DNA from 2 places in the Alishewanella sp. BS5-314 genome. Region 1 is predicted to be linked to the other one. Evidence: predicted binding sites of a transcription regulator. Region 1 holds the regulator's gene; the other holds the start of a gene.
What was found. The regulator sigma-54, encoded in region 1, starts transcription at its own class of promoters, with help from an activator protein. The targets are predictions, from matches to a motif close to GTTGGCACGNNNNTNGNNT.
Positions count from the first base shown of each region.

Region 1 (4,213 bases):
TACGTCAATACTGACGGCAACCCGCTCATACTGACCCATCACCGCATTAGCGAGAGTCGGTAATAAATTAACCGGAATATTGTCGACGCAGTAGTAGCCCAAATCTTCCATTACTCTCAGCGCCACCGATTTTCCTGAACCTGAGCGGCCACTGACTACCAGCAGTTTCATTTTTCACCCGTTTGTTGGCTATAGTCCATTAATAACTGATACAGCTCCTGATCAGAACTGGCATGTCGGATCTTTTTGGTCAGATCTTTTTGAGTCAGCAGTTTTGCAATACCAGAAAGTGTAGTTAAGTGAGCCTGACACTGATCTTTCGGGATCAGGATGGCACAAAAAATATCGACGCCCTGGTTATCGATAGCGTCAAAGGGGATCGGATCCTGGCTTACCACAAATATCAGGATCGGTGAGGTAACGCAGTCGAGCTTGCCATGGGGAATGGCAATACCACCACCAATACCGGTTGAACCCAACTTTTCCCGGGTCATCAGGGCTTCCAGAATGCTGTACTCAGACATCTCTGGCAGCTGTTGATGAGCCAGTTCGGCAATATATTCGAGGATCCGTTTTTTGCTGTTAAAAAGAACTGCACTCTTGGTGCAGTTCTTCTCCAGCATAGCGCTTAAATTTATCATGGTTAGTGTCGCGACAACTTTTCTTTGTGTTTAATCACTTGCCGGTCCAGTTTATCAATTAACTGGTCAATTGCAGCATACATATTTTCATCTTCTGACACCGCAAAGACTTCACCGCCGTTTAAATGTACTTTGGCTTCAGCGATTTGCTTCAGTTTTTCCACGTTCAGAATAACATGCACGTTATTGATATTCTCGAAATGACGCTCCAGCTTGGAAAATTTACTGTCTACATATTCTCTCAGAGAGTCGGTAATTTCTACATGACGGCCAGTTAAGTTGATTTGCATAGACTCTTCCTTCTTGTTAAGACACTTACAGCAAGGTCTTTCGTTGATTAGATGGCGCAATAAACAGCGATTCACGGTACTTGGCGATGGTACGCCTTGCGACATTGATCCCCTGTTCGGATAAGATTTCTGCCATCTTACTGTCACTCAGTGGCTTAGCCGGGTTCTCTGCTGCCACCAATTTCTTAATAAAGGCACGGATGGCGGTAGATGAACATTCACCACCACTCTCTGTACTAACATGACTGGAGAAGAAGAATTTAAGTTCAAAAATTCCGCGCGGCGTATGCATATACTTTTGGGTAGTAACCCGGGAAATTGTTGACTCATGCATACTTACCATTTCTGCCACATCATTTAATACCATGGGTTTCATGGCCTCTTCGCCATGCTCAAAAAAGGCTTGTTGCTGTTGCACGATACAGTTGGCGACCTTTAGCAAGGTTTCGTTGCGGCTTTCCAGACTTTTCAAAAACCATTTCGCCTCCTGCAGATGTGAGCGGATAAACTGGCTGTCGGCACTGCTTCTGACCGTTCTGGACAGCGCAGCATACTGCTGGTTGATTTTCACTTTGGGCATGGCATCCGGATTCAGCTCCACCTGCCAACGACCTTTAACCTTGGTAACCACTACATCAGGAATCACATATTGCTGTTCCTGCCTGATCACATCGGCGCCGGGGCGCGGGTTCAGGCTGTGGATCAGGCGCATCACTTCTTTTAACTCATCTTCTTTGAGTTTAGTCACCCGCATCAAAGAACGAAAGTCCCGGTTAGCTAAAAAGTCGGTATATTCGCTGATTATTTGTTTTGCATCATTTAAATAGGGGGTGGCAGGATCAAACTGCCGTAGCTGGATCAGCAAGCACTCTTTCACTGAGCGGGCCGCCACACCGACAGGGTCAAACAATTGGATCCGTTTTAATACAGCCTCGACTTCATCGGCTTCGACATCCGGCAGCTGCAGTGAGGCTAAGATATCTTCCACATCTATGGTCAGTAAACCGGCTTCATCGACGGCTTCAATAATGACTTCGGCAATGGCGCGGTCTGTCTCAGAAAAAGGGGTAAGGTCCATTTGCCAACGCAAATAATCCTGCAAGGTTTCAGTGGTTTCGCCCTGATATACCAGATCCTCGTCTGGCAGGGCGCCATTGCTGACCGGGGCGGCACTGACTAAATCGTCCCAGTTATTGTCCAGTGGTAAGTCCTCCTGGATATTCTGCTCGGCCATTGCCTCGCTGGTATCGCGCTCACTAACGTCATTAAATTCCGGATAATCGTCATTACCAGCCTGGTAGTCTTCACTGTCAGACGTTGACCCGCTGCTTTCTTCACGGTTGATATTCGACAGGCTCAGGTCGGTCTCGGGCGTGCCCGGTTCGAAGTCGTCGTCGGGCTCAAGCAAGGGGTTGGCATCCAGCGCTTCCTGAATTTCCTGCTGCAGCTCAATGGTGGAAAGCTGCAATAAGCGGATCGCTTGCTGCAGCTGCGGCGTCATTGTTAGCTGTTGGCCAAGGCGAAGTTGTAAAGACGGCTTCATGTAAGTCTGATTCTCTCCTGAGTATATCCCCTCCATCCTGGAAGTGGCTGCGGTCTGTGCCGCCTGATTGCGCCTTCCGTGTCAGCGGGTGGAGGACTTGACGCTGATTGCCCTACTATAGCCTGAATTGCTCACCCAGGTATACATCGCGGACCTGTTGATTCGCTAACACATCCTGCGGCGAGCCGGCGGCAATTAATTCACCATGACTGACAATATAGGCTATTTCGCAGACATCGAGGGTTTCCCGCACATTATGGTCAGTGATCAGTACCCCGATGCCGCGCTGGCATAGGTGCTGAATAATTTTTTTAATATCCAGCACCGAAATCGGGTCCACGCCGGCAAAGGGCTCATCCAGCAAAATAAAAGCCGGATCTGCGGCCAGGGCGCGTGCGATCTCTACCCGCCGCCGCTCACCACCAGACAGCGCCATGCCAAGACTATTCTTAATATGCCCGATATGAAATTCTTCCAGCAAGTCATCGGCGATTTCTTCCCGTTGCTGCCGGTTAAGTTCCTTTCGGGTTTCCAGAATTGCCAGCAAATTGTCGTATACCGTCAATTTGCGGAAAATCGAACTTTCCTGCGGTAAATAACCAATACCCGCCCGAGCCCGCTGATGAATAGGGGCGAAGGTGATATCTTGCTCGTTTAACGTGATCTGACCTTTATCGGATGGCACCAGACCAACAATCATATAAAAAGTGGTGGTTTTGCCGGCACCATTGGGTCCCAACAAGCCAACGATCTGACCTGCTTTGACTTCCAGACTGACATCTTTTACCACCTGCCGGCCTTTATAGCTTTTGGCCAGATGTGAAACCACTAACTTCATTGATTTTCCTTGGTTTCCGGCGTGAAAATGGTGGTTACCCGCCGGTTTTGTTCACTGCCGGCCGTTAACTGTTGTAACTCGATGTTATAACGAATCACATCACCACGCACCAGAGAACCGCTCTGGGTAAGCTCGGCATCCGCAGTCAGCGTCAGGGTCCGGCTGGCCAAATCGTAGCGGATCTCATTCGCCTGAGCCGTTACCGGCCGGTCGCCTTCCAGTAATTGGGAATAGGTAGCCGGACGACCGGTAAAAATAAACACCTCATTACCTTTACCGGCACTGGCATTGATCTCCAGCTTATCGGCTTTGATCAGCAAGGAGCCTTGGGTGACTTCCACATTGTTGACGTAAACCGCGATATTATCGCGAATGGACGCCTCGGTATTATCTGCGTTAATCGCAATCGGCAAAGTATGATCTGGCTTCGTCGCTGCCAGAGCTTGCGAACTAAAAAATACTGCAGCGATTAATAACTTAGTTTTCATTGGCGTATACCGTTTCCAGATGTTTTTGCAGCACTAAATGTTGTGCCGTGAGGTCGGCCTGCAGGCCGATGCCCAGAATATAAAAGCCTGGTCCGCTAAGCCGCACCCGCTCATGCGTTTGCAGCGTTTTTTCTGGCAACAGCATTTGTAATGAGGCTGTTTCAACCTGTTCAATAAACTCGCCAGGCAGCAAATTTCTGAGCAGGACTTGCTGTTCCAGAATAATTTTATCTTCCGGAAACCAAATACCTTGCTGACTGCTGATTTCCCAAGCGGCTTGATGTTCATCGTTAAACAGGGTGTAGCGCGGCAATTCAAACTGCGTAAAACCCAGTTGCTCAAAATGTTCCAGCCGTTTGGCTTGCAGATGATCCGCAATATAGCCCTGCTGGTCATAAACACGCAAGGTCAGG
Region 1 covers NZ_JACEHJ010000002.1:2,107,354-2,111,566, reverse strand. The annotation lists gene rapZ (RNase adapter RapZ) at 1-171, opposite strand, end outside; gene ptsN (PTS IIA-like nitrogen regulatory protein PtsN) at 168-641, opposite strand; gene hpf (ribosome hibernation promoting factor) at 644-931, opposite strand; gene H1D31_RS14370 (RNA polymerase factor sigma-54) at 957-2,474, opposite strand; gene lptB (LPS export ABC transporter ATP-binding protein) at 2,590-3,312, opposite strand; gene lptA (lipopolysaccharide transport periplasmic protein LptA) at 3,309-3,800, opposite strand; gene lptC (LPS export ABC transporter periplasmic protein LptC) at 3,790-4,213, opposite strand, start outside.

Region 2 (4,213 bases), 440 kb from region 1:
TTAGTTCGGCGCCCGGCTGCAATGCCCAGTCGGTGCTGGAATATGTGCTGAGCAGTTTATGGTTTTTGGCTGAGCGTTATCAGTGGTCATTGCAGCATAAAGTGCTGGGTATTGTCGGGGTCGGTAGCATCGGCCAGCGTTTAGCAACCGCGGCAAAGGCGCTGGGGATCCCGCTGCTGCTCTGCGATCCGGTGCGAGCTGAGCGCGAAGCGGATTTTCCACATACCGATTTTGCGACCTTGTGTCAGCAGGCCGATATCATTAGTTTTCATACCCCGCTTGAAAAAAACGGGCCTTATCCCAGCTACCATTTATTGGATGCCGAACACCTGGCGCTGTTAAAGCCCGACTGTGCCCTTATCAACGCCTCGCGTGGCGCCGTGATCGATAATCAGGCGCTGCTAACGGCGCAACAACAGCAGCGTCGGCCGCTGGTGCTGGATGTTTGGGAACAGGAGCCGGATATCTTGTTACCGCTGCTGCCTTATTGCGATCTGGCTACAGCTCATATTGCCGGCCATAGTGTCGAAGGCAAGGCGCGAGGTACTGAAATGCTGTATCGGCGTTGCTGTGAACTGCTGCAACAGCAGCCCCGGGTGAGTCTGGCCGCGCTCTTACCGGTACCAGCAATGGAAAAACTACAACTTTCCGCTAATTTTGGGCTTCCAGATGTCCAAAATCTCGCCAGGATGTTATATGATGTGCGGCGGGATGATGCCTTGTTCCGGTATCATATAACAGGTAACGGGTTTGACTGGCTCAGAAAGTCTTATCCTGCGAGGCGCGAGTACAGTGCGCTACAACTGAGTGGCCCGGCCTTACCGGTCTGGCTAGACTCCTTAGGCTTTAGTCGTCAGTAATAAGAGGATGCACCGCATGGCGTCGCAATATAATGTCGCAGTTTTGGGCGCGACCGGTCTGGTCGGCCAACATTTAATCGAAATTCTGGAGCAGCGTGATTTTCCGGTTGCGCAACTGTTCCCGCTGGCCAGCAGCCGCTCGGCCGGTGGTACTGTGACCTTTAAGGGTAAAAAGCTGACAGTGCTGGATGCTGAAACCTTTGACTGGAGCCAGGCACAGATTGGTTTATTCTCGGCCGGTGGCAGTGTCTCGGCGATTTATGCCCCTAAAGCCGCGGAAGCTGGCTGTGTGGTGATTGATAACACCTCGCATTTTCGTTACGAGGCGGATATTCCATTAGTGGTGCCGGAAGTTAACCCAGAGGCCATTGCCGATTACCGTAACCGTAATATTATTGCCAACCCCAACTGTTCAACGATTCAGATGTTGGTGGCGTTAAAGCCAATTCATGATGCCGTTGGTATCAGTCGGGTCAATGTGGCGACTTATCAGTCGGTCAGTGGTGCCGGACAATCGGCAGTAGAAGCCCTGGCCAGCGAAACTGCACAGCTGATGAACGGCCGGCCACTGGATGAGAAGGGACAGTTTGCCCGGCAAATCGCTTTTAACGTGATTCCGCAGATTGATGTGTTTCTGGAAAATGGTTACACCAAAGAAGAAATGAAAATGCACTGGGAAACCCAGAAAATTCTGGGCGACAGCAGCATCGCCGTTAATGCCACTGCAGTGCGGGTACCGGTATTCTATGGTCACGCCGAAGCGGTGCATATCGAAACGCGGATGCCGATTTCGCCAGAGCAGGTAAAAGCTCTGCTGGCCAATGCGCCGGGTGTGGTATTACTGGAAAATAATGCCGACTTCCCAACCCAGGTTTGCAGTGCTACCGGCAAGGATGAGGTCTTTGTTGGCCGCATCCGTCAGGATTTATCACATGAAAATGGTATAAATATGTGGGTTGTGGCCGATAACATTCGTAAAGGCGCTGCGACTAACAGTATTCAGATCGCAGAAGTGCTGATCCGCGATTATCTCTGAGTCGCGTTTCACTGTAACAGGCCGCTTTTGCGGCCTGTTTTTGTTTTGGCGGTGATAACGGCAACGGTGCTTGATAACAGAGGCTCGCCTCTGGTCAGTTTCGTGCATCTGCATTATAGTTGTCGGGCTGACTTTGAGAATGATGGAACGCTGTTTGCATAACTCTGAAATAAAGTTTGGCTTAATGACGTGAGTCTGGTTGCTCGGCTAAGGAAAACTGATGCCCGTTCGTATTTTATTAGTATTGTTGCTTGTCAATTTTTCGACGTTTGCGTTCTCGCAAAGTACGCCAACGCAGATCCGTGGCCCGAAAAGCAGCGATAATGCCTTTATCCAGCAACAGTTTGGCCCGCTAACGGCCAGCGATACCCTATGGCGGATTGCCGAGCAGGTTAAGCCCAACGACAGTGTGACCACCTATCAGGTGATGTACGCGCTTTTTCTGAAAAACCCTGGTGCCTTTAATGACGCTAACTTTAATCATTTACGGCCGGGCGCGATCTTAATCCTGCCAGATTTGCGGGAAATTCGCAGTGTCGATGCCGAGCAAGCCAGACGTAAAGCCGAACTGGATGATCAGGCTTGGGCGGAGCGTACCCGCCGTGAAGCAGAGGCCAGAGCCCGGGCGCGCGAGCAAGCCGCTAAACCTAATCAGGTGCAACAACAAGCACTGACCGAATTAAATGCGCTAAAAGATAACTATCAAAGCTCAATGCTATTGATTGAAGGCATTGCCCGCGAAAACGAACAATTACGCAGTTCTCTGGGGCGGGTGCAGCAAGAGTTAGAGGGGTTAAAAGCGCAGTTAGCGGAAGATAGCCTGTTACAGCAGCAACTGAACCAGTTACTGGAGCAACAGCAGGCAATACTGGCTGAACAGGAAGCCCGTCGTCTGGCAGAGCTGGCAGCAGCACAGGCGCAGCAACAGGCAGCCAGTGCTTCCTGGCTGAATAACCCGCTGATTTGGGCTTTGGCGGCCTCTTTCCCGGCAATTCTGGCATTAGTCGGTTTGTTGTTCTGGTTTAAACGTCGTAGTCAGAAGACCGAAGAAGTGATCAGTGCTGCGACGAAAGAGCCGGTTGCGCCAGCCGGTTATCAATCACCGGTACCGCCACTGGATAGCAGTCAGGACTTTGACGATAGTCTCTTTACACTAGACGATAGTTTACTGGACGACGCCTTTGAGCCTACCCCGGTAGCAAAAGCCAGCACCAGTGCCGCCGTAGAGGATGGACTGAGTGATTTTAGCGACGATATCTTGCTGGACGATTTGGATGTCGATGTGTTATCGACAGATGTCTTAGATGTGCCGCAGGACGATCAATTAGATTTTTCACTGGACGATGTCTCCGATGCCGAAGTCACGCCAAGCAGTGATGATTTAACTTTACCGGAGAGCGCAGATTTTAATTTTGATGCCAACAATATCTTATCTGATACTGACCTGGCCTCGCTGTTAGCGGCCGAGGACGAACCAGAAGCAGAGGAAATCATCGAGTTTGCCGAACCGGAAGCGGCGGCCGCACCGGAACTTACCCCGGCTCAGGTGGAGCGAGAGCAAACTGAGTTCACTGATCAGGATGATATTGATAATTTGCTTGAGGAAATTGAGCTGGACTGGCCACAAGATCCCGATACGCAAGCAGCAGAGCTTGCCGTTGTCGCAGAACCGGAGATCACGCCAGACGAGTTTGATGCCGGGCTGGAAGAAGACAGTCTGCAGCAAGCTGACCTCCTAGCGTCGGAGAGTATTGAGGAAATTGCCGGTGCTGAGCCCCGCTTTGATAGCTCAGAGTTAGAAGCCTTTGCCGAGCAACTCGCCGCCGAAGGTGCACAACAGGACACGACAAGTCTGGATGAGTTGTTAACCGAAGACGAAGAGCGGTTGCAGAGCGAGCTGGACGATATACTGATTCAGGCTGCAGAGCAAACTGCCATTGCCGGGCAGCATAGTGCATCAGATGAGGAAGATCACAGCACCGAGTTGTCAGACGCCGCTATCTTAGATGAGGAATGGCTGGCGGAACAGGAAGCAGAGCAAGAATTACCGCTCGTCACAACCAGCGAAGCAGAAGCCGATTTACTGGATACCATGGCTGCGCCGGAGATCGAGTCTGACGCTGAAGAGGTGCCAAGCGTTGATTTGACTGAAGCCGAAGATTTGTCGGTACAACAACCTTCAGAAGCGATGCTGGCCGTTGAGAATCCCAGCGCGGTACTGGATACCTATCCGGAACTGGATTTGTCTGATTTTGATCCGGAAGATGAGCAACAGCTTGCTTTGTTATCGCAGCAGTTGGAAAATCTGACGACGGAT
Region 2 covers NZ_JACEHJ010000002.1:1,668,825-1,673,037, reverse strand. The annotation lists gene H1D31_RS12195 (4-phosphoerythronate dehydrogenase) at 1-860, shown strand, start outside; gene H1D31_RS12190 (aspartate-semialdehyde dehydrogenase) at 877-1,896, shown strand; gene H1D31_RS12185 (FimV/HubP family polar landmark protein) at 2,117-4,213, shown strand, end outside.
Region 2: a site for sigma-54 is predicted at 2,038-2,056, ahead of H1D31_RS12185 (FimV/HubP family polar landmark protein). Genes of this name have one in related genera too.